2 regions of the Isoptericola sp. GX10416 genome follow, and region 1 is predicted to be linked to the other one. Evidence: riboswitches for the same ligand, from Rfam matches in the RefSeq annotation. Region 1 holds a riboswitch; the other holds the start of a gene.
The links. Region 1 has a riboswitch for cyclic di-AMP ahead of ACWAT2_RS04855 (C40 family peptidase). Riboswitches for the same ligand answer to the same signal wherever they lie in the genome.
Positions count from the first base shown of each region.

Region 2: it holds a riboswitch for cyclic di-AMP, as region 1 does, so the genes downstream of both, ACWAT2_RS09030 (M15 family metallopeptidase) here and ACWAT2_RS04855 (C40 family peptidase) in region 1, are expected to answer to the same signal.

Region 1 covers NZ_JBWPVO010000002.1:223,146-237,520, forward strand. The annotation lists gene clpB (ATP-dependent chaperone ClpB) at 1-372, shown strand, start outside; gene ACWAT2_RS04835 (response regulator transcription factor) at 362-1,024, opposite strand; gene ACWAT2_RS04840 (sensor histidine kinase) at 1,021-2,352, opposite strand; gene ACWAT2_RS04845 (hypothetical protein) at 2,445-3,323, opposite strand; gene ACWAT2_RS04850 (ABC transporter ATP-binding protein) at 3,323-4,036, opposite strand; gene ACWAT2_RS04855 (C40 family peptidase) at 4,225-5,094, opposite strand; cyclic di-AMP (ydaO/yuaA leader) riboswitch at 5,096-5,245, opposite strand; gene ACWAT2_RS04860 (septum formation family protein) at 5,571-6,323, opposite strand; gene ACWAT2_RS04865 (exodeoxyribonuclease III) at 6,367-7,167, opposite strand; gene ACWAT2_RS04870 (SDR family NAD(P)-dependent oxidoreductase) at 7,198-7,971, shown strand; gene ACWAT2_RS04875 (TetR/AcrR family transcriptional regulator) at 8,007-9,038, opposite strand; gene ACWAT2_RS04880 (ABC transporter permease) at 9,095-9,919, opposite strand; gene ACWAT2_RS04885 (ATP-binding cassette domain-containing protein) at 9,916-10,878, opposite strand; gene pyrE (orotate phosphoribosyltransferase) at 11,065-11,670, shown strand; gene ACWAT2_RS04895 (HAD-IIA family hydrolase) at 11,776-12,552, opposite strand; gene ACWAT2_RS04900 (DUF368 domain-containing protein) at 12,582-13,556, shown strand; gene ACWAT2_RS04905 (TrmH family RNA methyltransferase) at 13,549-14,229, shown strand.
Region 2 covers NZ_JBWPVO010000004.1:263,370-277,744, reverse strand. The annotation lists gene ACWAT2_RS09040 (DUF305 domain-containing protein) at 1-151, shown strand, start outside; gene ACWAT2_RS09035 (F510_1955 family glycosylhydrolase) at 218-1,156, shown strand; cyclic di-AMP (ydaO/yuaA leader) riboswitch at 1,339-1,495, shown strand; gene ACWAT2_RS09030 (M15 family metallopeptidase) at 1,728-2,474, shown strand; gene ACWAT2_RS09025 (NADH-quinone oxidoreductase subunit A) at 2,607-2,948, shown strand; gene ACWAT2_RS09020 (hypothetical protein) at 2,957-4,024, shown strand; gene ACWAT2_RS09015 (complex I subunit 1 family protein) at 4,017-4,985, shown strand; gene ACWAT2_RS09010 (NADH-quinone oxidoreductase subunit J) at 4,982-5,545, shown strand; gene ACWAT2_RS09005 (NADH-quinone oxidoreductase subunit NuoK) at 5,542-5,856, shown strand; gene ACWAT2_RS09000 (proton-conducting transporter transmembrane domain-containing protein) at 5,853-7,799, shown strand; gene ACWAT2_RS08995 (complex I subunit 4 family protein) at 7,804-9,321, shown strand; gene ACWAT2_RS08990 (NADH-quinone oxidoreductase subunit N) at 9,337-10,737, shown strand; gene ACWAT2_RS08985 (hypothetical protein) at 10,770-11,405, opposite strand; gene ACWAT2_RS08980 (GNAT family N-acetyltransferase) at 11,834-12,337, shown strand; partial or broken gene ACWAT2_RS08975 (nuclear transport factor 2 family protein) at 12,630-13,067, shown strand; gene ACWAT2_RS08970 (cupin domain-containing protein) at 13,078-13,398, shown strand; gene ACWAT2_RS08965 (cytidine deaminase family protein) at 13,614-14,078, opposite strand; gene ACWAT2_RS08960 (hypothetical protein) at 14,088-14,372, opposite strand; gene ACWAT2_RS08955 (hypothetical protein) at 14,375-14,375, shown strand, end outside.

The DNA.
Region 1 (14,375 bases):
CTGACGACGGTGCGCGCGTCGTTCAAGCCCGAGTTCCTCAACCGGTTGGACGACGTCGTCGTGTTCGACGCGCTGTCGATCACCGAGCTGGGACGGATCGTCGAGCTGCAGGTCGCGGCCTTCGCGGCGCGGCTCGCGGACCGCCGTATCACCCTGTCGGTGACAGAGGCGGCGCGCGAATGGCTCGCGCTCGAGGGGTTCGACCCGGCGTACGGCGCCCGCCCGCTGCGGCGTCTGGTGCAGCGCGAGATCGGCGACCGGCTCGCCCGGCTCCTGCTCTCTGGGGACGTGGCCGACGGCGACGTCGTCGTGGTCGACCGCGACCCGGAGGGCGAGGGCCTCACCGTGGCCCCCGAGGTGCTCAACGCCTGACGGAGCCGGCGAGCCCGTGCTCGAACGCCCAGACGACGAGCTGGACGCGGTCGCGGGTGCCGGTCTTGGTCATGGCGCGGCCCAGGTGCGACTTCACGGTGCTGGGCTCGAGGAACAGCGCGGCGGCGATCTCCGCGTTGGACGAGCCCTGGCACAGCAGGGTCACGATCTCGTGCTCGCGCGGGGTCAGGAGGGCGGCCGCGCCGTCGTCGCGGGCGGCCGGCGCCCGGCGACGGGCGAACTCGTCGAGGACCCGGCGCGTGAGCGAGGAGTCCACCAGGCCGTCGCCGGACGCCACCCGCCGGACGGCGTCGACCAGCACGTCCGGGTCGGCGTCCTTGAGGAGGAACCCGCTGGCGCCGGCCTCCAGCGCGCCGAACACGTAGTCGTCCAGGTCGAACGTGCTCACCACGAGCACGGGGACCGGGTCGGCGACGCCGGGGCCCGCCAGCTCCCGCGTCGCGGTGATGCCGTCCCCGCCGGGCATGCGCACGTCCATGCAGACGACGTCGGGGCGCAGCGCGCGCACGACCTGGACGGCCTGCGTGCCGCTCGATGCCTCGCCGACGACGTCGATCCCCTCGCTGCCGAGGATGACGGCGAACCCTGCGCGGACGACGCTCTGGTCGTCCACCAGCACGACGCGGGTCATGAGGCCTCCTGCGTGACGACGGCGCGGGGGACCGTCAGCCGCACCCGCCAGGCGCCGTCCGGCGTGGCGCCCGCCTCCAGGGTCCCGCCGACGAGCACGGCGCGCTCCGACATGCCGATGAGGCCGTGCCCCGGTGGCGCGGCACGGGAGCTCCTGCCGTCGGCCGCCGTGCGCGACGCGCCGCCGGGCACGGTCACCCGGTTGCGGACGGTGAGCACGAGCTCGGCCGGCCGGTGGTCGAGCACGACGGTGACGGGCTGCCCGGGGGCGTGGCGACGGGCGTTCGCGAGGGACTCCTGCAGCACCCGGTAGACGGTGCGCTGGGTGTGGGGCGGGACGTCCTGCTCCTCGCCGCGGGTCTCGTGGTGGACGTCGGCGCCCGTGGAGCGGGCGAGCGCGAACAGCTGCGGCACGTCGGCGAGGGTCGGCTGCGGCGCGTCCCCGTCGTTGCCGTCCCGGCCGTCCGGTCGGTCCCCGGACCGCAGGAGGCCGACGACGAGCCGCAGGTCGTCCAGGGTGGAGCGCCCCTGGGTGCGGATCCAGCGCAGGGACTCCCGGGCGCGGTCCGGGTCGGTGCCGACGAGGCGTTCCGCCGCGGCGGCCTGGACGACGATCCCGGACAGGTGGTGCGCGGCGATGTCGTGCAGCTCGCGCGCCATGCGGTTGCGCTCCTCGAGCACCGCGCGGGAGGCCAGGGCCTCCCGTTCGCGCTCCGCCTGCTCGGCACGTCCGCGCAGCTGGGTCTCGAGCTCCCGGCGGGTGCCCACGTACACACCGATCAGCGTCGCGCCCACGTACGCCACCAGCGCCGAGAGGAGCCCGGTCCACAGCTGGGTCGCGGCCGTCCCGGTGGCGGGCAGGTGCTCGGGGACGGGCCCGGTGAGCACGAAGCCGAGGAGCGTCTGCACCACGGCCGCGCCGCCGGCCCACCCGAGCGCGACGTGTCGCCGGGCGTACGCGCCCACCGAGTAGGCCGCGACGAGCGTGGCCGGCGCCTGGAACGACATGATCGGGGACATGACGGCCACGAGGGCCACCTGCGCGCCCGCGACGAGCGCGAGGCACAGCAGCGGTGACCGCCGGCGCAGCGTCAGGAACATCGCCTGGGCGACGATCACGGCGACCACCGCGAACCGGCCGCGGCCCTCGATCTGCGCCGCGTCGGTGCCCTGGTCGACGAGCAGGACGACGACGTCGTCGAGCGCGATCTTCTCGACCACCAGGAAGAACGCGATGGTCAGCACGGCGACCACCGCTCCGAGGACGGCGTCGCGGCCGACGGGCGTGGTGGGGTCGGCGCGGAGACGCCGGCGCAGGGAGCCGATCACGCGAGCTGCCTCTCGTCCGTCGGGTGCTGGGGCCGAGACTACCGGCCGGAGATACCGGGCCCGCAGGCCGGGTGCCTCCGGACCGGGCGGTCTCAGAGGAGGTCGCGGCGGCGGAACGTCACCGCTCCGGAGCCGAGCACGACGGCGACCCACGCCGCGAGCCCGGCGAGGGCGGCCGCCACGCCGATCGTCTCGGTACCGCCGAGCATGCCGCCGGCGCCCTGGCCGGCCGAGGCGAGTGCCCCGATGGTCAGCGGCAGCCACGACATGGCCGACGACCCGCCGGCGGACAGCAGCGCGACGATCGCCTGGACCATGGGTTCGACGAACGCGAGCGCCACCACGACGACGATCGCCGCGACCTGTCCGCGCACGAGGACGCCGATGCCGAGGCCGAGCCAGGTGAACGCCACGAGGACGCCCAGGCCGCGTGCCCAGATGCCGAGGATCTCATCGGCACCGACGGCCAGCTCGGCGCCCGGGGCGGTCAGCACGGCCGTCGCGAGGCCGAGGGCTGAGACGAGTGCGAGCGCGACGCCGATCACCAGCGCTGCGACCGCCGTCGCGGTCGCCTTGCCGAGCAGGATCCGGGTGCGGGAGGGCACCACGAGAGCGGTCGGGACGATGCCGCCCGTGCGGAAGTCGGTGGTGCCCGCCAGCGCACCCAGGATCAGCAGGCAGAGCGTCACGACACCGACGGAGCCGGTGCCCGAGGGGCCGTTGCCGAGCAGGTCGAGCATGCCGCGCTGGACCGTGGCGTCGCCGACGTCGGTCAGGGCGCCGAGCTCGGGCATCAGGTCCGCCGAGGGCCCGGCGGAACCGGTGGACGCCGCGAACGCGTCGAGGCCCTGGAGCACACGGGGCATCAGGATGGTCAGGGCCTGGACGAGCGCGGCGCCCGCGACGGCGACGATCCCGATGACCCAGGGAGAGCGGGTGGAACGGAGCTTGAGCATCTCGGCACGGAACATCAGCGCACTCCTGCGGTGGTGGCGGTCAGGTCGAGGTAGACGTCCTCGAGGGAGGAGTCCTGGACGAGCTCGTCGAGCGGGCCCGCGGTGATGACGCGGCCCTGGCCGACCACGACGACGTCGTCGGCCACCTGGGTGACCTCGGCGAGGACGTGGCTGGCGAGCAGGACGGCGCCACCGCCGTCGGCGAAGGACCTCAGCATCTCGCGCAGCCAGCGCATACCTGCCGGGTCGAGGCCGTTGGCGGGCTCGTCGAGGACGAGGATCCCGGGATCGCCGAGGAGTGCCGCGGCGAGGCCCAGACGTTGCCGCATGCCCAGCGAGTAGGTGCGGACGCGGCGGTCGGCGGCGGGCGTCATCCCGACGATCTCCAGGACGTCGTCGACCCGGCGGGCCGGCATCCCGCCGGCCAGGGCGAGGATGCGCAGGTGGTCGCGGCCGGTGCGTCCGGGGTGCAGACCCCCGGCGTCGAGGAGCGCGCCGACGGTCCGCGCGGGGTCGTCGAGGTCGCTGTGACGGCGGCCCTGGACGAGGGCCTCGCCGGCGGTGGGCGCGGCGAGGCCGAGCAGGACGTGCAGCGTCGTGGTCTTGCCCGCGCCGTTCGGGCCGAGCAGCCCGACGACGCGTCCGCTCTCGACCGTGAGGTCGACGCCCTGCACGGCGTCGAACGTTCCGTACGACTTGCGCAGGCCGGTGATCTGTATGGCGGGCACGTGTTCCCCTCTCGTGTGTCCGCGCCGGTGCGGTGCGGTGCCTCCAGACTGGCCGGGGCGACGCCGTCGTCGCTTCTGGCGGGAGGGGGAACGTGGGCTACGACTTTTGGTGGAGGCCTCGCGGCAGAACAGGCTGGGCCCGCACTCCGGGGGAGTGCGGGCCCAGCCTGACGTGCCGTCCGGACGGTTCAGATGCGGATGAACGTCGGGTTGTTCTGCCACATCTTGCGCTTCACGACGCCGACGCCGGGACGCGCCGACTCGATGATCCTGCCGTTGCCGGCGTAGATGGAGACGTGACCCGGGGTGTAGACGATGTCGCCGGGGCGGGCCTTGGACCGCGAGACCGTCTTGCCGGCCCGCTTCTGTGCGGACGTCGTGCGCGGCAGCTTCTTGCCGACCGCCTTCTTGTACACGTACGAGGTGAAGCCCGAGCAGTCGAACCCGGACGACGGGCTGGTGCCGCCGTAGGAGTAGCGGTGGCCGACGTAGCGGTTGGCCACCTTGACGACCTTGGCGCCGCGGCTCTGCTTCGCCTTGAGCGTGATGGTGCGGTGCTTCTTGACCTTGGCCAGCCCGGTCGACCTGGCGGGCACCACGGTCAGGCGGATCCGGTTCTTGCCCACGTCGTAGCGCTTCAGGAGCGGCTTCATGCGCACGATGCCGTTCTTGTTCAGCTTCTTGACGTTGACCTTCTTGCCGTCGACGAAGAGCCGGACGCGGCCCTTCACGGCGTCGCCGCCCTTCGTGACCTGCACGGTGAACTTGGGGCGGGTCTTGCCCTTGCCCTGCTTGGCGGTCTTGCGCGAGACCGACGCCTTGACGACGGGCTTCGACTTCTTGGCCGTGATGACGCCGTGGCCGGCGGTCGGCAGGTGTGTCGTCGAGACGGTCGCCGCGGAGGGCGAGGGCGCTGCCGACGATTGCCCGGCTCCGGCGACGACGGTGCCGCCGGCGAGCGCGGCGGACAGGGCGATGGCGACGGTCGAGCGTCGCAGGCGCGGCATGCGCGCGGTGGTGGCGCCCTGCGGGCGCGCAGCACTGTGGTGCATTGACATGGCGACCTCTCCAGCCTGCGAGATGAGCTGTCGGATGAGGCCGAGAAGTGATGGCCCGCCGTCGTGAGACGGCTTAACCCCGAGGGCGGCACGAGTCCGCCCGAAGAACGTGGTTCTCCCGCTGCTGCCGTGGGTTCGGTGATGTCGGGCCGCCGGCAGCACTCGGCTTGCGGCCCGACCGTTCACCCCGGACATGGGGCGACCCGGGCACGCTAGCGGCGAGTTCCTCGCAGATCACAATCAGATAACGATGGGTTGTGGGGCCACTCGGGGAGAAGGTGTGAAGAAATGCGTCGGCGGGCGCATTCCTCCTCGATACGGCAAATCGCTCTATTTCTCGCCACACAGGGACGGATCGACGCCCGATATATCACGAGTGCCCGATGAGAGCGCCACCATCCGAGGGCTGCGGGGCACCGTTCTCGCAGGTCATGCCGAGACCTTCACAACTCAGGGTGAGGGCGCGCCGGACCGGCTCACTCGAGCAGGCTGCCCGTCCGGGGAGCGGGCCAGACGCCGACGCACAGACCTGCTCGGTCGCCCTCGGCCCACGACTCCTCGCTGGGAGTCCACAGCACCCAGGTCAGGTCGGCCACGTCGTCGGAGCCTCTCGCTCCCGCACCGAGCAGCTCCGGGGTGCACCCGCGTGCGGCACGCGCCACCACGACGTCGGTGCCCGGCCACACCTCGTCGGCCGCCGAGTCGTGCCGCCCCACCACCTGCGCCGTGTGCTCGTCCCGGCACGGGACCACCTCGACCGTGTCCACCGACGTCGAGCCCGGGACGTCGGCCACGCACGAGCCCAGCACGAGCTGGACCGCGTGAGCCGAGGTCGGCTCGACGACGTCGGCTGCCACCGGCTCCCACGCGCGGTCGTGCGCCCGGTTCGCCCACCACGAACCCCCCGCGGCCACCGCCACGACCAGCACCACCACGGCCAGCACCGAGAACACCCAGACCCGTGCCCGACGGCGGGCGGCGGCGCGGTCGGCCGGCGTCGGCCCGCCGGGAGCTCCCCAGCGCGCCCCGTACGCGGCCGGGTCCTCGGGCACGACCGGCCGGTGGACCGCCGCGGACCGGCCTGCCGGGGTGCCGCCGTCGGACCCGCGGTGCCCCGGGCCTGGCGTCCCCTCCGGGCCCGGCGTTCCCTCCGGGCCTGGCGTCCCGGCCGGCCCCGGGCCGGGCGAGACGAACAGCGGGTCCTCGGAGCGGTCGGGAACGTCGGTCATGGGAACAACCTAGAGCGTGTCGATCGATCTGCCGGCGCCGCGGTCAACCGGCGAGGTCCAGCACGACCGGGACATGGTCGCTGGCGCCCTTGCCGCGCCGCTCGTCCCGGTCGATCGCCACCGACGTGACGCGGTCGCGCAGCGCCGGCGAGGCGTAGGCGAAGTCGATGCGCATCCCGCGGTTCCGCGGGAACGCGAGCTGCTGGTAGTCCCAGTAGGTGTAGGTGTGCTCGGCCGGCAGGTGCTCGCGGGTGACCTCGGTGTACCCGGCCTCCTCGAACGCCGCGAAGGCCGCCCGTTCCGGGGCGGAGACGTGCGTGTGCCCCTCGAACGCGGTCACGTCCCACACGTCCGTGTCACGAGGGATCACGTTCCAGTCGCCAAGCAGGCCGACCTGCGCCCTCGGGTCGGCCTGCAGCCACGCCGCGGCGTCCGCGCGCAGCCCGTCGAGCCAGGCGAGCTTGTACGCGTAGTGCGGGTCCGTCAGCGCACGCCCGTGCGGCACGTAGAGCGACCAGAGCCGCACGCCGCCACAGGTCGCGCCGATCGCGCGCGCCTCGACCCGCGGCTCCTGGCCCGGCTTGCCGAACGCCGGCTGGTCGGCGAACGACGTCGCGACGTCCTCCAGGCCCACGCGGGAGACCATCGCGACACCGTTCCACTGGTGGTACCCCGTGTGCGCGACCTCGTAGCCGGCCGCCTCGAACGGGGCCACCGGGAGCTGGTCGTCGCGGCACTTCGTCTCCTGCAGCGCGAGCACGTCGATGCTCGAGCGCTCCAGGAACGCCAGCACGCGGTCCAGCCGGGTCCGCAGGGAGTTGACGTTCCACGTGGCGATACGCACGCACGCACCCTAGGGCCATAGAGTGCGTTCATGGGAACCGCGCTCGTCACCGGCGCCACCGCCGGCCTCGGACTGGAGTTCGCCTGGCAGCTCGCCACGGCACGCCACGACCTCGTGCTCGTGGCGCGCACCACCGAGCGCCTCGAGCAGGTGGCCGGGCAGATCCGCGCCGCCGCCGGGGTCCAGGTGGAGGTCCTGCCCGCCGACCTGTCCGACCCGGACGACGTCGCCCGGGTCGCCGAGCGGCTCGCCGTCACCGGGGACGAGCCGGGCGACGAGCGGCGCCCCGTGGGCCTGCTCGTCAACAACGCCGGGTTCACGACCGCGCAACGGTTCGTCGGCGGGGACGTCGGCACGGAGCTGGACGCCGTCGACGTCATGGTGCGCGCCGTCGTCCAGCTCAGCCACGCCGCCGTCGGGCAGATGTCCACCCGCGGGCGTGGCGCCGTCCTCAACGTCGGCTCGGTCGCCGCCCTCACCGCGGGCGGCACGTACGCCGCCGCCAAGGCCTACGTGCGTTCCTTCACCGAAGGGCTCGCCGTCGAGCTGCAGGGCTCCGGCGTCACCGCCACCGTGCTGTCCCCCGGCTACACGCACACCGAGTTCCACGACCGTGCCGGGCTCTCGATGAGTCAGATGCCCGACGCCGCCTGGCTCGACGCGCCCTTCGTCGTCGCGCAGGCGCTCGCGGACGTCCGTCGCGGCGTGGTCATCTCCACGCCGTCGGTCCGCTACAAGGCCGCCTCGGCGCTCCTTCGGGTGCTGCCACGCTCGGCGGTGCGGGCGATCGGCCGACAGCGCTGAGACCCTCCCGGGCTGACGTGCTGCCGGGCTGAGGCCTACTGCCGGGCGGCGCGGTCCGCCGCCTGGTGCGCGGCCTCGGCCTCGACCTTGCGGGCGGCCTGCTCGGCCTTCTCCAGCTCGCGGAGCCTCTTGCGAGCCTCGCGCACCTTGCGCTCGGCGTCCTTGCGCTTGGTCGCCGCCTTCTTGACCTTGGGGTCGCCCGCGTAGACCCGCGCCCGCTCGGCGGCCTCCTCGGTGAGGGTGTCGCCATCCCCGGTGTCGGTGCCCGACGGCGGTGCGACGCCGTCTGCCCCGGTGCAGTGGCCCCCGGCATCGGCGGAGCGTGCGTCGATGAGGACGGCGAGGCCGTCGAGCGTCCGGTCCAGGCCCCAGCGGATGTCGTCCACCTCGTCGAGGCCGCCCGGCTGGTTCACGTACGTGCCGTGCTCGACGAGCGGGCGCAGGTACGGGAAGCGGACCTCGTCGACGAGCTCGGCCAGGGCTTCGGCGTACGCGACGCCGGTGGCCCCCTGGTCGCCGCCCGCATCCGCGATCGCCCGGTCGAGGTCGCGGGCCAGCAGGGCAGCGTTGCGCACGTACCCGCTGACCAGGAGGAGCGCCGCGATCTTCTCGCCGTCCGCGAGCGGCGTGGACCGCAGCGCGCGCAGCCCGGCGTCCGTGGCGCGCAGGTTGTTCGGCGTCATGGGTGCGCCGGTGACGGGGATGTCGAGCACCCATCCGTGCTGCCGGAAGATCTCCAGGGTGAACAGCGCCCACTCGCTCAGCTCGGCGCGCCAGTCGGCCGGTTCGTGCGCAGGCGGGAACTCGGCGCCGATCACCGACTCCTGCATGAGCAGCAGCAGGTCGTCCTTGCTGGTGACGTGCCGGTACAGCGACATCGTGGTGAAGCCGAGGCTCTTGGCGACGCGAGCCATCGAGACGGCGCCGAGCCCGTCGGCGTCCGCGATCGCGACGGCGGCGGCCACGATGCGCTCGATGCTCAGCTCGCGCCGGGGTGCGCGCTCCGGGCGTTCGGCGACCCCCCACGCGAGGGCGAGGCGGGGAGGGAGCTCGGGTGCGTCCGTCATGGGGACATCATCGCCGACGGCCGCCCACCGAGGGGCGACCGCCGGCGACGTGGGTGTCACCGGGCAGTGCGCCGGCGGTAGAGCAGCGACCCCGCCACCAGGCTGAGCGCGAGGAACCCGGCGAGCCAGGCGCACGCCACCAGGAGCGTGGACGTCTCGAGGTTCCCCATCAGCAGGCCGCGCACCGTCTCGATGATCGGCGTGAACGGCTGGTTCTCGGCGAACCCGTGCAGCCAGTCGGGCATGGTCTCCACCGGCACGAAGCCCGAGCTGAGGTACGGCACGAACAGGAAGAGCATGTTGAGCGACGGCGCCGAGTCCACGCTCATCACCAGTCCGAGGACGGCACTGATCCAGGTGAACGTGACGATCGCGAACGTCGCGAAGGCGACCAGCCCGAGCCAGCCTGCCGGGCCGGCGTCGGGCCGGAACCCGAGGGCGAGGGCGACGAGCACGACGAGGACGGCGGAGGCGAGGTTGCGCACGACGCTCGCGACGACGTGCCCCCACAGCACCGACGGCGAGAAGATCGGCAGGGTCTTGAACCGGTCGATGGTGCCGGAGGTCATGTCCTGCGCGACGGCGGCCGCCGCCGTCGCGGAGTTCATCCCGAGGCACATGATGAGCACCCCGGGCACCACGTAGTCGATGTACGAGCCGCTGCCGCCGCTGATCGCGCCGCCGAAGATGACGACGAACACGACCATGATCAGGACGGGCAGGGCGAAGGCGGTGATGATGCCGTCGACCGAGCGGATGCTGCGGCGGGCCTCACGCCGGGACATCGTCGCGACGTCGCGCAGCGGGGCGTGGCGGTGCGGGCTGCGGCGGGTCGGTGCTGTCGAGGCCGCTGGCGGTGCGGCCGGCGTCGTGGTGGTCATCGTGCGGCCTCCGGTGCGGGCTGGTGGGCGGGCTGCTGGGTCAGGGCGAGGAAGACGTCGTCGAGCGTCGGCTTCACGACGCTCACGCCGGAGACGGCGAGGCCGCCGGCGTCGGCGCGGTCGAGCACGGCACGGATCGTCCGCACGGGCTCGATGCTGGGGATGGTCAGCGCGAGGGTCCGGTGGTCGGTCTCGGCGCCGTCGAGCCCGGGCATGCCGACGAACGTGACGTCGCGCGCGGCGGCGAGGCTCGTCGCGTCGTCGAACGTGACGCGGACGTGCTCGCCGGAGACCAGCGTCTTGAGCTCGGTGGCGGTCCCGCGGGCGGCGACCTGGCCGTCGGCCAGCACGGCGATGGTGTCCGCGAGGCGGTCGGCCTCCTCCAGGTACTGGGTCGTGAGCAGCACGGTGGTGCCGTCGGCGGCGAGCCCGCGGACCACCTCCCAGAGCTGGGAGCGCGAGGCCGGGTCGAGTCCTGTCGTCGGCTCGTCGAGCACCAGGACGTCCGGGTCGGCGACGAGGCTGATCGCCAGGTCGAGCCGGCGCCGCATGCCGCCGGAGTAGGTGGCGACCTTGCGCCGGCCGGCGTCGGCGAGGTCGAACCTGTCCAGCAGCTCGGTGGCACGGCGGCGGACGGCACGCCGGGGCAGGTGGGCCAGGTCGGCCATCATCACGAGGTTCTCGGTCCCGGTGGAGAACTCGTCCACCGAGGCGTACTGCCCGGTCAGTGCGATCCGACGGCGGACGGTCGCGGCCTCGCGGATCACGTCGGCGCCCGCGACGGCGGCGGTGCCGCCGTCCGGCCGCAGCAGCGTGGTGAGGATGTTGACGGTGGTGGTCTTGCCGGCGCCGTTCGCGCCGAGCAGGGCGAAGATCTCGCCGCGGCGGACCGTCAGGTCGACGCCGCGCAGGACGGGGTGGTGCCCGTAGGACTTGCGGAGCCCTCGGGTCTCGATCATCGGTGGGTTCACGGCGGTGCCTCCTCAGGACTGTGTATGCCGTACACGAGTATATGGCATACACGTAGTGTTGGCCATATATCGTGTGTGCCCCGCACATCGCCGAGGTCGCCAGCCGAGGTAGTGCCCCGCCAGCGCGAGGTAGTGCGCCCGTGTCGAGGGCGCGGCCGTGCGCCGTGGGAGAGGATGCGGCCCGCGTACCCTGGTGCCGTGACTTCCGCGGACTTCTCCCCGACCCCCCGTGAGCAGCTGCTCGAGCTCGTCAAGGAGCTCGCCGTCGTGCACGGGAAGGTGACTCTCTCCTCCGGTGCGGAGGCCGACTACTACGTCGACCTGCGCCGCATCACGCTGCACCACCGGGCGGCCCCGCTCGTGGGGCACGTGCTGCTGGACCACCTCGAGGAGGTCGGGCTGGGTACGGCCGAGGTCGACGCCGTCGGCGGCCTCACGCTCGGCGCCGACCCCATCGCCGACGCGCTCCTGCACGCCGCGGCGTCGCGCGGGCAGGATCTCGACGCGTTCGTCGTGCGCAAGTCGGCCAAGACGCACGGCATGCAGCGGCAGATCGAAGGGCCCGAGGTCGCGGGCCGCAAGGTCGTCGTGCTGGAGGACACCACCACGACGGGCGGGTCACCCATCACCGCGATCGAGGCGCTGCGCGCGGCGGGTGCCGAGGTGCTCGGCTGCGCGACGATCGTCGACCGTGCGACCGGGGCGGGGGAGAAGATCGAGGCCCTCGGCGTGCCGTACCACTACCTCTTCGACCTGGACGACCTCGGCCTCAGCCGATAGCCCCGCCGGGCCGAGGCGTTGTGGGCGCGATTTCTGGTGCCTCAAGCCGGGCAATCGAGGCAATTCGGGCCAGAAATCGCGCCCACAACAAAGTGGCGGGGCGGGTCAGACGCGGGCGATGAGATCCGCGATCGAGTCGACCACGTGCGACGGGCGGAACGGGTGGTGGTCGACCTCGTCCCGCGCGGTCGAGCCGGTGAGCACGAGGAACGTCTCCAGCCCGGCCTCGATGCCCGCCACGACGTCGGTGTCCATGCGGTCGCCGATCATCGCCGTCGTCTCCGAGTGGGCGTCGATGCGGTTGAGGGCCGAGCGGAACATCATCGGGTTCGGCTTGCCCACGTAGTACGGCGAGCGGTCCGTCGCCGCGGTGATCATCGCGGCGACGGCACCGGTGGCCGGCAACGGCCCTTCCGTGGACGGCCCGGTCGTGTCCGGGTTGGTCGCGATGAACCGCGCGCCGCCCTTGATGAGCCGGATCGCCTTGGTGATCGCCTCGAACGAGTAGGTGCGCGTCTCACCGAGCACCACGTAGTCCGGGTCGGTCTCGGTGAGGGTGTAGCCGGCCGCGTGGAGCGCCGTGGTCAGGCCGGCCTCGCCGATGGCGTAGGCGGAGCCGTTCGGCACCTGGTCGGCCAGGAACTTGGCGGTCGCGAGGGCGGACGTCCAGATCGCCGACTCCGGCACCTCGATGCCGGAGCGGGACAACCGGGCCGCCAGGTCGCGTGCCGTGAAGATCGAGTTGTTCGTCAGGACGAGGAATGGTCGCCCCGCGTCGCGCAGCGTCGCGATGAACTCCGCGGCGCCGGGGATCGCCTCGCCCTCGTGCACGAGGACGCCGTCCATGTCGGTGAGCCAGCACTCGATCTGTCGGTCCGTCATGGGCACACCGTAGCCGTAGGCTTCGTCCCGTGACTGACGAGGCCCACGAACCCCCGACGCACTCCGGCGCCGTGCGCCGCCACGCCGTCCCTCCTGCAGGCACCACGTGGCGGGCGGCGCCCGGGCTCGCCCTGCGTGGCGGGTTCGTGGGGATGGCCGAGTCCGTGCCCGGGATCTCCGGCGGCACCATCGCCCTGGTGACCGGCCTCTACGACCGGTTGCTGACGGGCGCGAACCAGGTGGTGCACGCGGGTCGGGAGCTGGTCCAGGGTGTCGCGCAGGGCAAGGGGCTCCGCCCGGCCGGCCGGGCGTTGCGGGCGGTGGACTGGCGCTTCCTGCTCCCGGTCCTGGTGGGCATGGCCGTCTTCCTGCTCGTCTCGCTGAGCGTCGTCGCCCCGCTCGTCGAGTCCCACCCCGTCATGATGCGAGCGCTGTTCTTCGGCATGATCGCGGTGGCGGTCGTCGTCCCGCTGCGGATGATGCCGCACCGCTTCCGCCTGCTCGACGGCGCGATCCTCGTGCCGTCCGTCGTGGTCGGGTTCTTCCTGGTGGGCCTGCCTCCTGCCGAGGTCGCCGAGCCCTCCCTCTGGTACGTCTTCGTCGGTGCGGCCATCGCCATCAACGCGCTCGTGCTGCCCGGCGTGTCCGGATCGACGCTGCTCCTGGTCATGGGGCTCTACGTGCCCGTGCAGCAGGCGGTCCAGGACCGCGACCTGGCGTTCGTCGGTGCGTTCGCCCTCGGCGCCGTGGCCGGCCTGGCGAGCTTCGTCAAGCTGCTGCACTGGCTCCTGGAGCATCGCCGGCAGGTCACCATGGCGGTCCTGGCGGGGCTCATGATCGGCTCCCTGCGGGCGCTGTGGCCGTGGCAGGACGCCGACCAGGGCCTCCTCGCCCCGCCGGGCGCCGGTACCGTCGTCGGGCCGGCCCTGCTCGCCGTGGCGGGTGCCGCCGTCGTCGGCGCCGCGATCTGGTGGGAGTCGTCGCGGAGCGAGGAGCATGCCTGACGCCGGTGAGCCCGCCGGTGAGCCCGCCGGTGAGCCCGCCGGTGAGCCCGCCGGCGAGCGGGTCGGCGTGGGGCCCTGGCCCGGCGAGCTGCCGGACGACCCCCGGTACGACCCCGAGCTGCTCGCTCACGGCGACCGCCGCAACGTCGTCGACCGTTACCGGTACTGGACCGTCGAGGCGATCGTCGCGGACCTGGACCACCGCCGCGCCACCGACGCGTTCCTGCACGTGGCGATCGAGAACTGGGCGCACGACCTCAACATCGGTTCCGTGGTGCGTACGGCCAACGCGTTCAACGTCGCCGGGGTGCACATCGTGGGCCGACGGCGGTGGAACCGTCGGGGCGCGATGGTCACCGACCGCTACCTGCACGTGGACCACCACCCGGACGCGGCGGCGCTGGTCGCCTGGGCGGCAGGTGCAGGCCCGCAGGGGGAGCGGCTGCCGATCGTCGGCGTCGACAACGTGCCGGGTTCCGTCCCGCTGGAGCGTCGGGACCTGCCCGCCCGCTGCGTGCTGCTGTTCGGTCAGGAGTCGAGCGGGCTGACGCCCGAGGCCCAGGCGGCGTGCGACGTCGTCGTCCACATCACCCAGCACGGCTCCACACGCTCCCTGAACGCCGGTGCGGCGGCCGCGATCGCGATGCACTCCTGGGCGTTGCAGCACGCGTGACGCGGGCGACCGTCTCGCTCTGCGAGCCCGGATGTGACGCCCATGACCCGGTCATGAGAAAATCCGGGTGCATGTGGGCCCAGGAGGCCGCCAGCCACCAGCGAGGGTGTGTCACCGCCCGCCTGCGTTCCTCGTACGTTCCCTCA
Region 2 (14,375 bases), on a different contig from region 1:
GATGATCGTTCATCACCAGGGTGCCATCGAGATGGCGCAGGTCCAGATGGACGAGGGCCGACACGATGACGCTGTCGCGATGGCGCAGCAGATCGTCGAGACCCAGCAGGCGGAGATCTCCACCATGGAAGACCTACTCGCCTCGATGTGACCCTCTGCCCGTGGGGGTGCGCATGACGGCGCACGCCCCGCGGGCTCTTGCCGAAGGACTGCCTTGATGAACTTTGCCCTGATGAGACGGCGGAGCAGGTGGGCAGCAGCGGCAGCCGTGCTGCTGTTGGCTGCCTGCACCACCACCCCACCACCGACGCCTACCGCTACGACGCCGGCAACCCAGGACTTGCCTGACTTCAGGCATGTGCACGACGTCCAGGTCGCCAGGACCGACCACACCATCTTGATCGCGACCCATACCGGCGTCTGGACCATCACCGACCCGTTCCGGGACGAGCCCGGACAGCTCGAGCGGGCCGGCGAGGGTCGCCAGGACACGATGGGCATGACCCTCGCTGTCGATGGCACCGTCTACGCCTCTGGTCACCCCGCTCCCGGGGAATATCCGGACCTCAAGTCGCCCAATCTCGGGCTGATGCGCAGCACCGACGGCGCCGCCACCTGGGAGCAGGTCTCCCTCACCGGTGAAGTCGATTTCCACGCGCTGAGCACAGCGACGACCAGTGGCGGCGCCGTGCGCGTCGTCGGTCTGGACTCGGCTACCTCACGGCTGCTGATCAGCGATGACTCCGGGCAGAGCTGGACGCCTGGCGCGACCGTGGAGGCCCGCGACGTGCACGTCATGGGCGCCGCCCCGGACACCATCGTCGCCGCCACGCCCGCGGGACTGCAGTTGAGCCGTGACGGTGGGCGGACCTTCACCCTGGACCGGGATGCGCCACGCCTCGTACTCGTCGATGCCGGGCTGGGCGGGACCTTGGTCGGGATCGACCCCCAGGGCGTCGTCTGGACCGGCTCACCCGGCTCCGAGGACTGGACCGAGCACGGCAGCACGCCCAGCGGGTTCCAGGCCATGACGTACGTGCCCGACGACAGCCCCGGCAACCAGCCATGGATCCTCATCGCCACGGACACCGGCCTGCTCACCAGCCGTGACCTGGGTGCCAGTTGGGATCCGGTGCTTGGCCAGGAGGCCGGGTGACACCGTGATCGCGGCTACCACAGCCACGAGCACACATACCCGGAGGCGCATCCGGGATCTCGGCGGAAGCCGTCGCCAGACTCGGGCCTCGTTATCTATCCGTGACATTCGGTGCGTCGTCCGGTACGTTCTGTCCATCTCACGATCGTGGGGTGCACGGGCGGGCGTCGAGCCCTGCCGCCGTCGCGTGCTCGTCGAGGTTCGGCAGGGACGGGGGAACCACTTTCGGGCGCCGCAGGTCGGCGTCCTTGGGGTGAAGCCATGCGAGCGATCTCGCTGGCCGGGTCAGTCTCCGACCCGAACCCGACAGCTAACCTCGCAGGCGCCAGGAGATGTCGATGCCTGTTTACCTGTGCGCTGGTCCGGTAGCCGATCTCAAGCCTGCCCGGGGCCGACTGCTCTGTGATGGCCTCGCATGAGGCACGGCTACACGAGTCCTGTTGAGTCCCGGCGGGTTCGTCGAGCTCAGTCGACCCGCAGCCGCACGAGACGTGGTCGCCATACAGAGGCTCGCCCGCGGAGCGCGCTCGCCGGCGCCCGCCTCCTTGGCGGCGGCCTCGGTGTTGCCGCCATGGTCGCTGCGACGGCTGCCTTCGCGATCACTACCGGCGAGTCCCGGGACGCCCATGCCGACGCTTTCGGGCAGGGGCCCGACGCCCGGGCGCAGGAAGCCAGCAAGGGCAAGCCGGTGGCCGCAGCTCCCCCGGTCGTTGTCGACCGGTCCGCCAAGGTCTCCAGGGCCGGGGAACGACCGAAGATCAAGATCGAGCCGGCTCCGGAACCGGAGCCGACCCCGCCGCCGCAGGTGGAGCCGGACGAAGCCCCGCAGCACGACCATGGCGAGCCTCAGAACCACGATGCGTCTGGCGATGCGGCGATGCCCCCTGGCTGCGACGTCACAGTTCAGCAGGGGTTGGCCAACGGTCAAGTCCCTGTCGACCAGCTGTGCTCGCCCTGGGACGGTGCGGCGCAGATGCGCGCGGACGCAGCCCAGTCGCTGGCCCAGCTGAATGAGGCCTACCTCGCCAGGTTCGGCGAGGCCATGTGCATCTCGGACGGCTACCGGTCCTACGACCAGCAGGTCGCGACCAAGGCGGCCAAGGGCTACCTCGCAGCCACGCCGGGTACCTCCAACCACGGCTGGGGCCTCGCGGTCGACCTGTGCGCCGAGACTTATGCCGGGGAGCGGTGGGACTGGCTCGCAGGCCAGGCGCAGACCTCCGGCTGGGACAACCCCGACTGGGCGAGGGCCGGCGGCTCGAAGTACGAGCCGTGGCATTGGGAGTTCGTCGACGCGGTCGCGGCACAAACCCCCTGAGCCGGCGCCCGCGCCGTGGATGAGCACGGCCTCGCAAATGGCACGGGGGTTGCCGAGATGCTGACACATCCGGTTCTCGGCATCGTGGGGAGCCATAGCCGAAGGTGACGTGCCGATGCGAGGGAGGCACCTGTGGTCGCGCTGGGTGGGCTGGCTCTGGGCATCGGGCTCGTGCTGATCGGGCTGCGGGTGGCTGCGATGGCGCTGGCCGTCGCGCAGACGCCCGCCATGAGCCTGCCTTTCGAGTCGGGCAACCTCCCAGCCCAGCACGCCGTCTCGCGGTTCCACGTGCGCTGGTACGCCCTGTGCGTGCTGTTCCTCGCCTTCGACATGGAGATGATCTTCATGTACCCGTGGGCGGTGGTGGTCGCCCAGACGGGGGCAACGTCCGTGATCGAGATGTTCGGGTTCCTCGCGGTCCTGCTGGTCGGTGTCGTCTACGCCTGGCGGGAGGGCGCGTTGCGATGGGTCTGAGAGGGCGGGTGGCCCGGTTCGCTCTGGCGCGACCTCATGTGCTGGTCGTGGTGGCGCCTGACGGGCGTGGGGTCGGGAGCGTCGTCGAATCCGTGCTGCTGCGCCGCGGCTGGCCCTTGGCGCGTTCCCCTGCGGATGCCGACCTGCTGGTCGTCGCGGGCAGCCCTGGGCCGGAGCTCGCGGCCGCCGTGGAGGTGCTCTGGGCCCAGGTGCCGGCACCACGGTCGCACGTACACCTCGCGACGGCGTCGGACCTGGACGCCCGCCTGGACGCGGCGGTTCGCCACCTCCTGGCGTGGGAGGCGCAACGATCCGACGCCGGGCCCGCAGACCCGTGGGTGGGCCGGGGGCCGGACGCGGACACCGACCGACACGCCGATCACGAGGGGCCCACAAGCGGCGAGGGCCACGACCACGACGACATGGACGTCGCCGGGCTGCCCATGGCGTCCTCGGCGCCAGACCGGGACGGGCTCGAGCTTGAGACGTTGCACGTGACCTTGGGCCCTTGGTTGCCCGGGTGGCCCGACGGTCTGGTCGTCGAGGCGTCGATGCAGGGCGACGTGCTGTCCGATGTCGGGGTGCGCTGGGCCGACGACGCGCACCCCTGGACAGCCGGTCCGCAACAGTGTGCGCTGGACGCGCTGGTCCGGCTGCTCACGCTGACCGGGCCCGCCCCCGTCCTGCAGCGGTGGCGTGAGACTCGCGCGGCGGTCCGCGAGCAACGGCCCGGAGCCGCGGCGCACGCCGCTCGGTCGGCGCGCCGGCTCGCGCGTTCCCGGGTGTTGGCCTGGTCGCTGCGCGGCGTGCCGGCCCCGGCCGGGACGGACGTCGCGGAGTGCCTGCACCGCTGGTGCGACGTGCTGAGCGAGAGCCCTCCGCCGGACGCGCGCAGCCCGGTCGTCGGTCCGCAGGAGCTGGCAACGACACTCCAGGGTGCGGAGCTTGCCGGCGCCCGCCTCGCCGTGGCGAGCGTCGTCGTCGGTCCGGGACACGCCCTGGCGCACGACGACGCTGGGGACGGCGCCGCGCACGTCGAGCCGGCACGAGGCCACCACGGGGGCGGACATGACTGATCCGACCACCTGGACCTCGGTGTGGGCCGGGCTCGTCGTGGTGGTCGGCGCGCTGCTGCTCGGACTGTTCTTCGCAGGGCTCGACGCTGCGGCTCGCGCCGGGTTCCGCCCCGGGTTCCGCCCCGGGTTCCGCGCCGGGCCCGGGCCGGACGCGGCCGCACCCGTGCGTGCAGGGACGCGGCTGTTGCTGGGTCGGCGGCGCACCACCTTGGCTCCGGACGCCTTGCTGCGCACGGTCGCCGTCGCCGCCGTGCCGACGCTCGCGCTGACCTCCGCCGCGGTGCTCCCGTGGGACGGGCGCAGCGTGGTCTCGACATCGGCGGACCTGGTTTGGTTCAACGCCGCCGAGGCACTGTTGTGGGTCGCCGTGTGGCTGCTGGGCTGGGGCCCCAACGCGGTGTACTCCCTGGTGGGCGCCTACCGCTTCCTCGCCCAGGGGCTCGCCTACGAGCTGCCGTTGATGTTCGCGATCATCACGGTGGGTGTGGGGGCCGGATCGTTGCGTGCCACCGAGGTGGTGGCCGCTCAGGCGGGTGGCGCCTGGTTCGTGTGGACCATGCCGGTGGCGTTCGTCGTGTTCCTCCTGGGTGCGGCGGCCTTCACCTTCTGGGGGCCGTTCGGCGCGCCGGCCGCGCAAGACGTCGCCGGCGGCGTCCTGAGCGAGCTCTCCGGGCTCGACCGGCTGCTGGTGGACCTCGGACGCGCCGTCCTGCTCGGCGTCGCGTCCGCGACCGCAGCGGCCTGGTTCCTCGGGGCCGAGGACGGGCCGGCCCTGCCCGGTGCACTGTGGTATGCGCTCAAGACCCTGGCCGTGATGGCCGTGCTCGTCGGCGTCGGACGACGGCTACCGCTGGTGCGTCCCGAGCGGTTCGCCGACGTCGCCTGGGTGGTCGTCCTGCCGTTGGTCATCGTCCAGAGCGCCGTCGCGGCGGTGCTGACCCTGGGAGGTTTCTACGGATGACGGAGCTGCTCCTGCTGGCGGGCCTCGGTGCCGCGGCGGTATGCGCGGGCGTCCTGGTGTTCGTCGTCGACTCCATGGCCCGTGCGACGTTCTGCCTGTTGGCGTCCTTCCTCGCGACCGGCGGGATGCTGCTGGTCATGGACCTCGCCTACCTCGGCCTGCTGACGATCCTGATGATGACCATCGAGATGGCGATCATGGTCGTGTTCATGATCATGCTGATGATGAATCCGGCCGGCCTCATGCCGATGACGATGATGCACAGCACCAAGGTGTCGGCGGTGGTGGGTGCCGCGACGTTCGCCGTGCTGGTCGTGGGCATCTGGACGGTGGACTGGCCCGAGCGCACCGGTACCCCGCCGCCGGATCCCACGCGGCAGGTCGGTGAGGCGATCATGGGCCAGCACATGTTGTTGATGGTCGTCGTCGGCGTCGTGCTGCTGTCGACGATGGTCGCCGGCATCACGCTGGCGACGCACCGTGGCCGCTACGACCGGTTCGGTGCCGATCTGGGCCAGGGCCGCCCGGACGACCCCGTGCATGGAGGGCTGCCCCGATGAGTGTCCTGACCTTGCAGGTCGTGCTGACGATCGCTGCCGCCCTGGTGGGCACAGGCCTGTTCGGCGCGCTGTCCCAGCAGTCGATCGTGATGGTCATGATGGGCCTCGAACTCGTCGTCAACGGTGTGCTCCTGGCTGCCGGCTCGGCCTGGTACTTCGTGACGCCGCAGCTTCCGGGACCTCAGGTGCTCGTCCTGGTGGCCACGGTGGTCATGGCGGTGGAGATGGCCATGGGATTCGCCGTCGCGCTGGCCATCTACCGCGCGCGACAGGTCGACACGGTCGATGCGGCCGAGGAGCTCGGCGGATGAGCGCCACGCTGCTCGCCCTGGTCGTGCTGCCCGCCGCCGGGGGGATGGTCTTGCTGCTGGGCAGGCATCGGTTCGATCGCGCCGCCGTCCCGCTCGCCCTGCTGCTCGGCGTCGCGGGTGCGTTCCTCGCGGTCATCGCAGCCATCGCGCGACCCGCCGTCTCGGTGCCGTTCCTGGCCGCCGCTGGCCGAGCGGTCGTCGACGGGGCGGACGTCGGTCTAGCCGTCGACGGGCTCTCGGCCGTGCTGACGGTGACGGTGGCGGCCGTCGCCCTCGCCGTGACGGTCTTCGCCGCGGCCGATCGCGAGGCACAGGTCTCGCGAGCACGGTTCTTCGGCTACTGGTTGCTGTTCGTCGCGGCGATGCAGCTCACGGTCACTGCCACGACGTTCCCCGGTCTGCTCGTCGGCTGGGAGGTCATGGGAGCCACGTCGTACGCCCTCATCGGCTTCCGTTGGCGTGCCGCGGGCACGACGACGGCGGCCACGACGGCGCTGCTCACGACCCGGGCGGCCGACCTCGGCCTGTACGTCGCGGCCGGAGCCGTTCTCGCCGGTAGCGGAAGCCTGTCCCTCGATCTGGTCGGCCTCGGATCGCCGTGGGCGGCGTTGGCGTCGGCCGGCGTCGTGGTGGCTGCGCTCGGAAAGTCCGCCCAGCTGCCGTTCTCGGGCTGGTTGTCCGCGGCGATGCAGGGGCCGAGCCCCGTCAGTGCCCTGCTGCACTCCGCCACGATGGTCGCCGCGGGAGGCTATCTGCTGTTGCGACTGCATGACGGGCTCACCGGTCCGGCGGCGGCCGCCATCGCCTGGGTCGGTGCGGTCACCGCCCTCGTGCTGGGCGCCGTCGCCGTGGCGCAGACCGATCTCAAGCTGCTCCTCGCGGCGAGCACCGCCGCTCAGATGGGGTTCGTGGTCCTCGGCGCGGGAGCCGCCGCCGTCGGCTCCGGTGCTGGCCTGCTCGGTGGTGTCGAGCACCTGACCGCCCATGCCGCGGTCAAGGCAGGTCTCTTCGTGGCGGCCGGTGCCTGGCTCGGTGTGTTCGGCACCAAGCAGCTCTCCGGGCTGCGCGGAGCGGCACGGCGCACGCCCGCGGTGGGCGTGGCGGCGGTCGTGTGCGCCGCGGTGCTGGCGGGCGTCCCGCCGCTGTCGCTGTGGATGACGAAGGACGAGGTGCTCGCGGGGGTCGAGGCGGCCGGCCTGCCCGGCGGTGCCGCGCTCCATGTCGTCGCCCTGACTGCCGGGGCGCTTTCGGCGGCCTATGCCGCAAAGGTCGTGGCGCTCGTCCTGGCCCCGGGGCGTGGCACTTCGGCGCAGCGGGTGCCGGCCGCGACGGCGGTCGCAATCCTCGTGCTCGCGGCGTCAGCTGTCGCGTCGGGAGTCCTGGCGCTGCCGGCGGTGCGCGACGCCGTCGCGGGCCTCCTGGGTGTGCCGCCGGGCCAGGGACCCGGGGCGGGAGCGCTGGCGCTGTCGGGAGTGCTGGCCGTGGTGGTCGGAGCCGTCGTCCTTGTTCGACCGGCAGTGGCTGAGGCTTTCGAGCGCACCACGCTGGCACCGTGGCTCGGCACTCGCGCGCTGCTGACCGCTGTCGGGCGCGGAGCACTCGGGATCGCTCGGGCCGCCGACCGTGCCGACCGGCTCCTCGATCGGGGCGCCATGGCCCTGCCTGCCGGCGTCCTTGCCGCTGCTCGCGCCACAGGCACCGCGGACGTGCGGCACGTGGACGGGGCCGTCGAGGGCTCTGCCGTCGGGGCACTCGGAGCGGCCCGACGGACCGCCGTCCTCGACGACCGGGTGCTCGACGGCGCGGTACGACGGACCGCGGCCGCGGCCGGCCGCCTCGGCGAGCTCGCCCGCCTGCCCCAGACGGGCATGCTGCACCAGTACTACGCCCAGGCCGCCGCCGGACTCGGTGTGCTGTTCATCATCCTGTTGACCGTGAGGTGACGCCGTGCTGCTGACCGTCCTCGTCCTGCTGCCCGCTGCCGCCGGGCTGGTCCTGGTGGCTGCCCGCGTCCCGGGACGCGCGGCGGCATGGGCATGGCTGGCGACGTCGTCGGCCGTCGTCGCCCTGGTCGCCTGGACCTGGTGGGGTCTGGATCCCGCTGGCGGGATCCAGTACGACGTCAAGGTGCGGTGGATCCCCACCGTCGACGCCTCGTACCACGTGGGCGTCGACGGGCTCTCCCTGCCGCTCCTGGCGCTGACCGCCGTGCTGTTCTGGTGCTGTGCGATCTGGTCGCTGCGCAGACCTGAGCGGGCCCGCAGCCACGCGGCGCTCTTCCTGCTGCTCGAGACCACCTGCCTGGGGACGTTCGCCGCTCTCGACCTCATCCTGTTCTTCCTGTTCTTCGACCTGTCGATCGTCGCGATGTACTTCGTCATCGCGGGATGGGGACACGGCGACCGCCAGCGCAGCGCCCTGAAGTTCTTCCTGTACACGTTCGTCGGATCGCTGGCGCTGCTGCTCGGCTTCATCGGCCTGTTCCTCGGATCCACGCCACGAACCTTCGACATCGTGCGGCTCACCGAGGACCCGCCCTGGCAGGACGCGCCCGGCACCGCCTCGCTCGTGCTGCTGGCCCTCTTCGTCGGGCTGGCCGTCAAGACCCCCGTGTTTCCGTTCCACACCTGGCTGCCACCCGCCCACACCGACGCACCCGCGGAAGGATCGGCGGTCCTGGCCGGTGTGCTGCTGAAGCTCGGCACCTTCGGGTTCGTGCGGATCGCCATGGCGACCCTGCCCGACGCCTGGCAGCGGTGGGGCACCTGGATCGTCGTCGTCGGCGTCGTCAGTGTGCTGTGGGGTGCGCTCGTCGCGCTCGCCCAGACCGACGTCAAGCGGATGATCGCCTACACGTCGGTCAATCACATGGGGTACGTGCTGATCGGCCTCGGTGCGGTCGGTGTGCTGGCGCGCGACGGCGGCGACGCCGCTGACGCGACCAGGTCCGCAGGCGTCGCAGCGACCGGCGCCGTGGTGCAGATGGTCAGCCACGGTCTGCTCACCGGTGCGCTGTTCCTGGTGGCCGGCGTCCTGTGGTCGCGCGGCCGTTCGTACTCCTTCTCGCAGTGGGGCGGGCTCGCGCACGTCATGCCGGGCTTCAGTACCGTGCTGGCCGTTGCGGCGTTCGGGTCCCTGGGGTTGCCCGGACTGTCCGGATTCGTGGCCGAGTTCCAGATCTTCGCCGGATCGATCGCCGGAGCACCCGTCGCGGTGGCCGTCGCGGTCCTGGGCATCCTGCTCACTGCCGGCCTGTTCCTGCGGACGCTCGGCCGCCTCCTGACGGGGAACCTCGCCGTGCCCGACGGCGTCGACGCTCGCGGCCTGAGGGACATGACCGCCACCGAGCGGCTCGCCATCGTCCCGCTGCTCGCACTGAGCGTGGCCGTCGGCCTGCTGCCCTGGCTGCTGCTCGACGTCGTCGGCCCGGCGGCAGACGCCCTGGTCGCCCTGGTCGCGAGGTAGACCGCCGTGGTGCCGATGCACGAGGACCCCCTCGCCCTACTGCCCGAGATTGTCCTGCTGGTCGCCGCGATCGGCGGTCTGCTCCTGGGCCTGTGGACACGCCAACAGGACCAGCGACGCGTCGCCGTCGTCGCCGCGACGGGTTGCCTGGGCAGCGTCGTGGCCACGCTGGCGACGCTCGGCGAGCCGGCGCGCACGGTGTTCGCAGGGACGTGGACCGTGGACGCGACGACGGCCGTGGTGCGCCTCGCTGCCGCCTCGGCCGCGCTCGCCGTCGTCGTGCTGCTGCGCACCGAGATTTCCGGACACCCGCGCGAGACCGAGGCGTACGTCCTGGTTCTGCTGGCAGTCCTCGGCGCCGACGCCCTCGCCGCCGCGAGCGACGCCCTAATGCTCGTCGCCGCGTTCCTGCTGGCGAGCGTGCCGCTGTACGCCCTGGCCGGCTTCCGCAAGGACGGTCGCGCCACCGAGGCCGCGCTCAAGTACTACCTGCTCAGCGCCCTCGTCGGGGTCGTGCTCCTGATCGGAGTCTCCGCGCTCGTCCTGGGTGGCGGTCGGACGACCTACGCACTGCTTGCCGACACGATGCCGCGCACCGCGCCCGCGCTCGTCGCCCTGGCCGCACTCGGACTGCTCACCGCCGTGCTATTCAAGGCCGGGGCGGTCCCGGTGCACTTCTGGGTACCGGACGTCCTGGACGGCACGAGCCCGGCCGTCGCGGCCTGCATCTCCACCATCCCCAAACTCGGGGCCCTTGCCGCGGCCCTTCGTCTCGTCGACGAACCGTTCGCGGACACCCCCGTAGGCCTTCCGGTCGTGATCGCCGTCGTAGCAGCCGCGAGCATGACGCTGGGAAATCTGGCAGCGTTCTGGCAGCAGTCGCTACTACGCCTGCTCGCCTACTCCACCATCAGCCAGGTCGGGTACCTCCTCATGATCGTGGCCGCCGCCGGTGCGCAGCTCGCCGCCCCGGCGCTGCAGCTCTACCTGGCCGCCTACGCCGTCACGAACATCGGGGCGTTCGCGGCAGCGGCCGCCCTGCCACGACGCACCACCCTGGTCGGCTGGGCCGCAGGCGCCGCCGGCCGGCCGTGGCTCCTCGTCAGCCTGGTCGTGTGCCTCCTTGGCCTGGTAGGTACGCCCCCGACCGCTGTGTTCCTGGGAAAGGTCGCGGCCTTCACCACGGCGGCAGACCAAGGGCTCGCCTGGCTCGTCGTGCTGGCAGCCGCCAACTCCATCGCCAGCTTGTTCTACTACCTGCGCTGGATCGCACCCGCCTTCCGCGCCATGACTTCAGCCCGCCCCGCACGAGGGACGGCCTCTGCGCCAGCAGCCGCCGTACTGCACGTCGCTGCCGCGACGAGCCTGCTGCTCGGTATCGCGGTAGGGCTGGCAACTGCCGACGTGCGCTTCTGATCATCGAGGACCTCGCCCCCTACCTCCACGGGCTACTCCCCACCGGATCGGCGAAGAGTCGCCAAACTCATCAATGCGGCCACTTCAAGCGGGTCGTGCCCGACCACCCCTGCCTTCTGCTCGCCCTGAGCCCAGTTGACGTCAGCGCCGTCGACCCGCAGGACCGACACGGCGGTACGGGCGAAGGGCCCTGACTGGACCTTGTGTCGGTCGGCCTCGGTCCAGACGAGTGGTGATGGCTGTGACACGTTGAGCACCACGGCGGTCTTGAGCGCCCAATGCGCTAACCGACGGGCGTCGTCAACGTCAAGGTCCCGGTCTCCCTGGAAGATGAGCCTGGCCGCGTCCACTTCCAGCGCCGACATCCACCCCCCGTTGCATGTCGCGCAGACCCGGCCCACCTTCAGTGCGTCGAGCCCCATCGGACCGCGTACGTCGCTGTGGTCCCGGCCGAACGGTCCTGCCCGATGCGGCTCGAAGGTCAGGAGGTCGCCCGGAAGCCGCTTCATGATCCAGCGCCCGAACACGTGCTCACGGGTCTTGGGCCTGCCGCGCGCCGGGCACATCCAGCAGTCCGGCTCCAGCTCGAGGTATCGGGGGCGTCGCGCTCGCCCGTTCTGAAGGAACTGCCGGTCGAAGGCGCGAAGATCCGCAACTCGGTACGTCACGACGACATCGCTCCACACTTAGGTCTGCACTAGTACAGCGGGCAGATCCCGCCATCGGAAGACTCGACACTCACCGCTGAGGGCCGTCGCCAGGCCAGACGTACCAACAGGATTGCCCGGTTCGAGCCGCCAGCGAACCTCGGCCATCGTCAGGCGAAGGTCAAGCAAGATTCAAGCCCGAACCATGTTACATAGGTGAGGGTTTGTGAAATCTAGGCTGCACGTCGACACAACAAATGTCGACGTGCAGCGCAGATTGCGCGGACACGCCGCTGCAGTTCGCATGAACCCGGGCGCGCCACGCGCGGCGCGCAAAGTAGGTTGCGTCTCTCCGGACGGCGCCCAGGAGCCCCGAGGGTCTCGAGCACACTGTCGAGAACGACCAGGCAGCTCGACGGCGGGCTGAGGGGCGCGGAAGGATGGCCGCCATGCCACTGGCCCCCAAAGACCCCGCCATCGTTCGCCCCGCGACGCCCGGCGACGCAGCCGGTTGCGCGCTCGTCCACCACACCTCATGGGTCGAGACCTACTCCGGACTCCTCCCGGCGGCGCACTGGGAGAAGGACACCCTCGAGCAGCGCACCGCGACCTGGCAGCGTTGGCTCCAAGGCGACCTCACCGCCATCGTCGCGGAATCAGGCGGGCTGGTCGTGGGGGTCGCATTCAGCAGCACGGGTCGCAAGATCGGGGCCTACGAGCCCGTGCGTGACCGCGAGCTTTGGCTCCTGTATGTGCTGGCGGCGCACCACGGGACGGGCACGGGCCAGGCGCTACTCGACGCAGCCCTGCCCCCGCACTCGCCCGCCCAGCTCTGGGTGGTCGAGGACAACCTGCGGGCGCGACGCTTCTACGAGCGCAACGGGTTCGTGGCCGACGGTGCCCGCTTCGTCGACGAGCGTCTCGACCTCGCCGAGGTTCGCCACGTGCGCTAGCACCCGACGCCGCCCGCCGCTTCTTCGCCCCACCCCGCAGGCGCTGCACCGGCACTCTCGAGCCGCCCCCGACCACGCCAGCCCTTCGGACCCGGTGGTCAAGAACGCGCCATGTTACATAGACGCGGGTTCGTGAAATCTAGGCTGCACGTCGACAAAATGTCGACGTGCAGCGCAGATCGCACGAACACGCCTGCCTACCTTGCGCGATCTCGGGCGTGGCGCGTGGGTCGTGCAAAGTACGTCGCCCGCTGTGGTGGCCAGCACGCGCAGCGTCCTCCAGCATGGCGAGATGAGCCGCGACGCTGACCTCGAGTTACGCCTCGACCAGATCGAGTCGACCCAAGCTCTACACCGCGTTGTCGCGGAGTACGCCCACGGAGCGGACAAGCGAGACCTCGGACGGTTCCTGGCGACCTTCCACGCTGACGGCGTGTGGGACGTCGGCGTGGCGCGCTTCGTCGGCCACGACCAGATCCGCGCCGCCATCGAGCACTAGTGGGACGCTCAGCCGCAGATGCACCACTGGACGACCAACACGTCCATCACCCTGACCGGACGGGACACAGCCGACGGAGTGTCGGACGTCGCCGCCCTGACACAGGTCGCCGACGGGCGATGGGTCCTCTCCGCGGGAAGCTACCTCGACTCCTTCGAGCGACGTTACGGCACCTGGGCGATCGCGGCACGCCGCGCCGTCGTGCACTCCAGCGTGGACCTCACGCCATAGGTTAACCACCATGCTCATCGAGCAGCTCACCCTCAGCCCACTCGACGGCGCCGCCGGCGTGGCGATGACAATGCTCGCCCCGGGCCTCGACAGCGAGCAGGTCCGCGTCGACATCGCCGTCCTCGAGCCAGGATCCTCGCTACCGAAGCATCCGGCAGGACGCGACCAGGCGTTCTACGTCGTGGCAGGCACAGGACAGGTCGCCGGCGACGACGACGTCCCCGCCGACGTCGGACCGGGAGACCTCGTGACCTGGGAAGCCGGGGAACAGCACACGACCTGGGCCACGACCACCCTCACGGCCGTCATCGTGCAACGCAGGGCCTCCTGACCCGCGCGCTCCGCGCGCGATGCTCGACCCGGCCGCCCTACCTCAGGGCCCTGCGACGGCGACAGCGGCCTTCACGCGCGACCCGAGTGCTCACCCTTCTCGTCGACGACATCCCACCACTCCGCGTCATTCATCCGCGTATCGTCGCAGGTCATCCCTCCGTGACCCTGCCACGCCCGGTGTACTGCACCAGACCGGTGCCTCACGGTGGGGCACTACCTGGACACCGTCGCCTCGTCGACATCAAGCTGCTGATCTGCCCAGACGTAGCCGGCGGGCATCAGGTCGGACACAGGCACCGCACGGAGTCCGTCGCGTGTCCCGATGATGACGTCGAGGGTCGGGAAGTAGTCGAGGAGCACCTGCCGGCAGCGACCGCACGGGGGCAGGACACCGCGGTCGCGATCGCCGACGGCGACGATCGCCTCCAGGTCATAGACACCCTGTGCGGCAGCGGCGCCGATGACGACCAGCTCCGCGCAGGGACCTCCGGTGAAGTGATAGGCGTTCACGGCGGTGACGATCCGGCCGTCTCGGGCGCGGGCGGCGGCCGCCACCGAGTGGTTGTCGCCCCGACAGCGCGTGGCGGCCACCTGTTCCGCCGCGCCGATCAACTCAAGGTCGGCGAGTCGGCAGCGCCGGCCCATGCCGTCATCGTCCAGGCCTTCGTGGGAGGTCACGTCGTCATCCTAGGAGGCCTCGGTGAAAGGCACGGCGACGACCTGCACCTCGTCCGCGTAGACGATGCGTCCCGGCGCCCGGGTGCGCCTCTGCACGCATGCCACGTAGTACCTATCGAGCAGTGTCACGTACTCCCAGGCCTTGCCGATCAGGCCGGTCGCCGACGCACGGAACCACGCCCGTGCGCCGGGATTCGGCTCGGGGTCATAGACCGCAGGGTCCACCGAGCTGCCAGAGACACGTACACGCGACCCTCGGTAGTGTCCTGCTTGTGAGAAGCGGGCGTCGTCCACCCT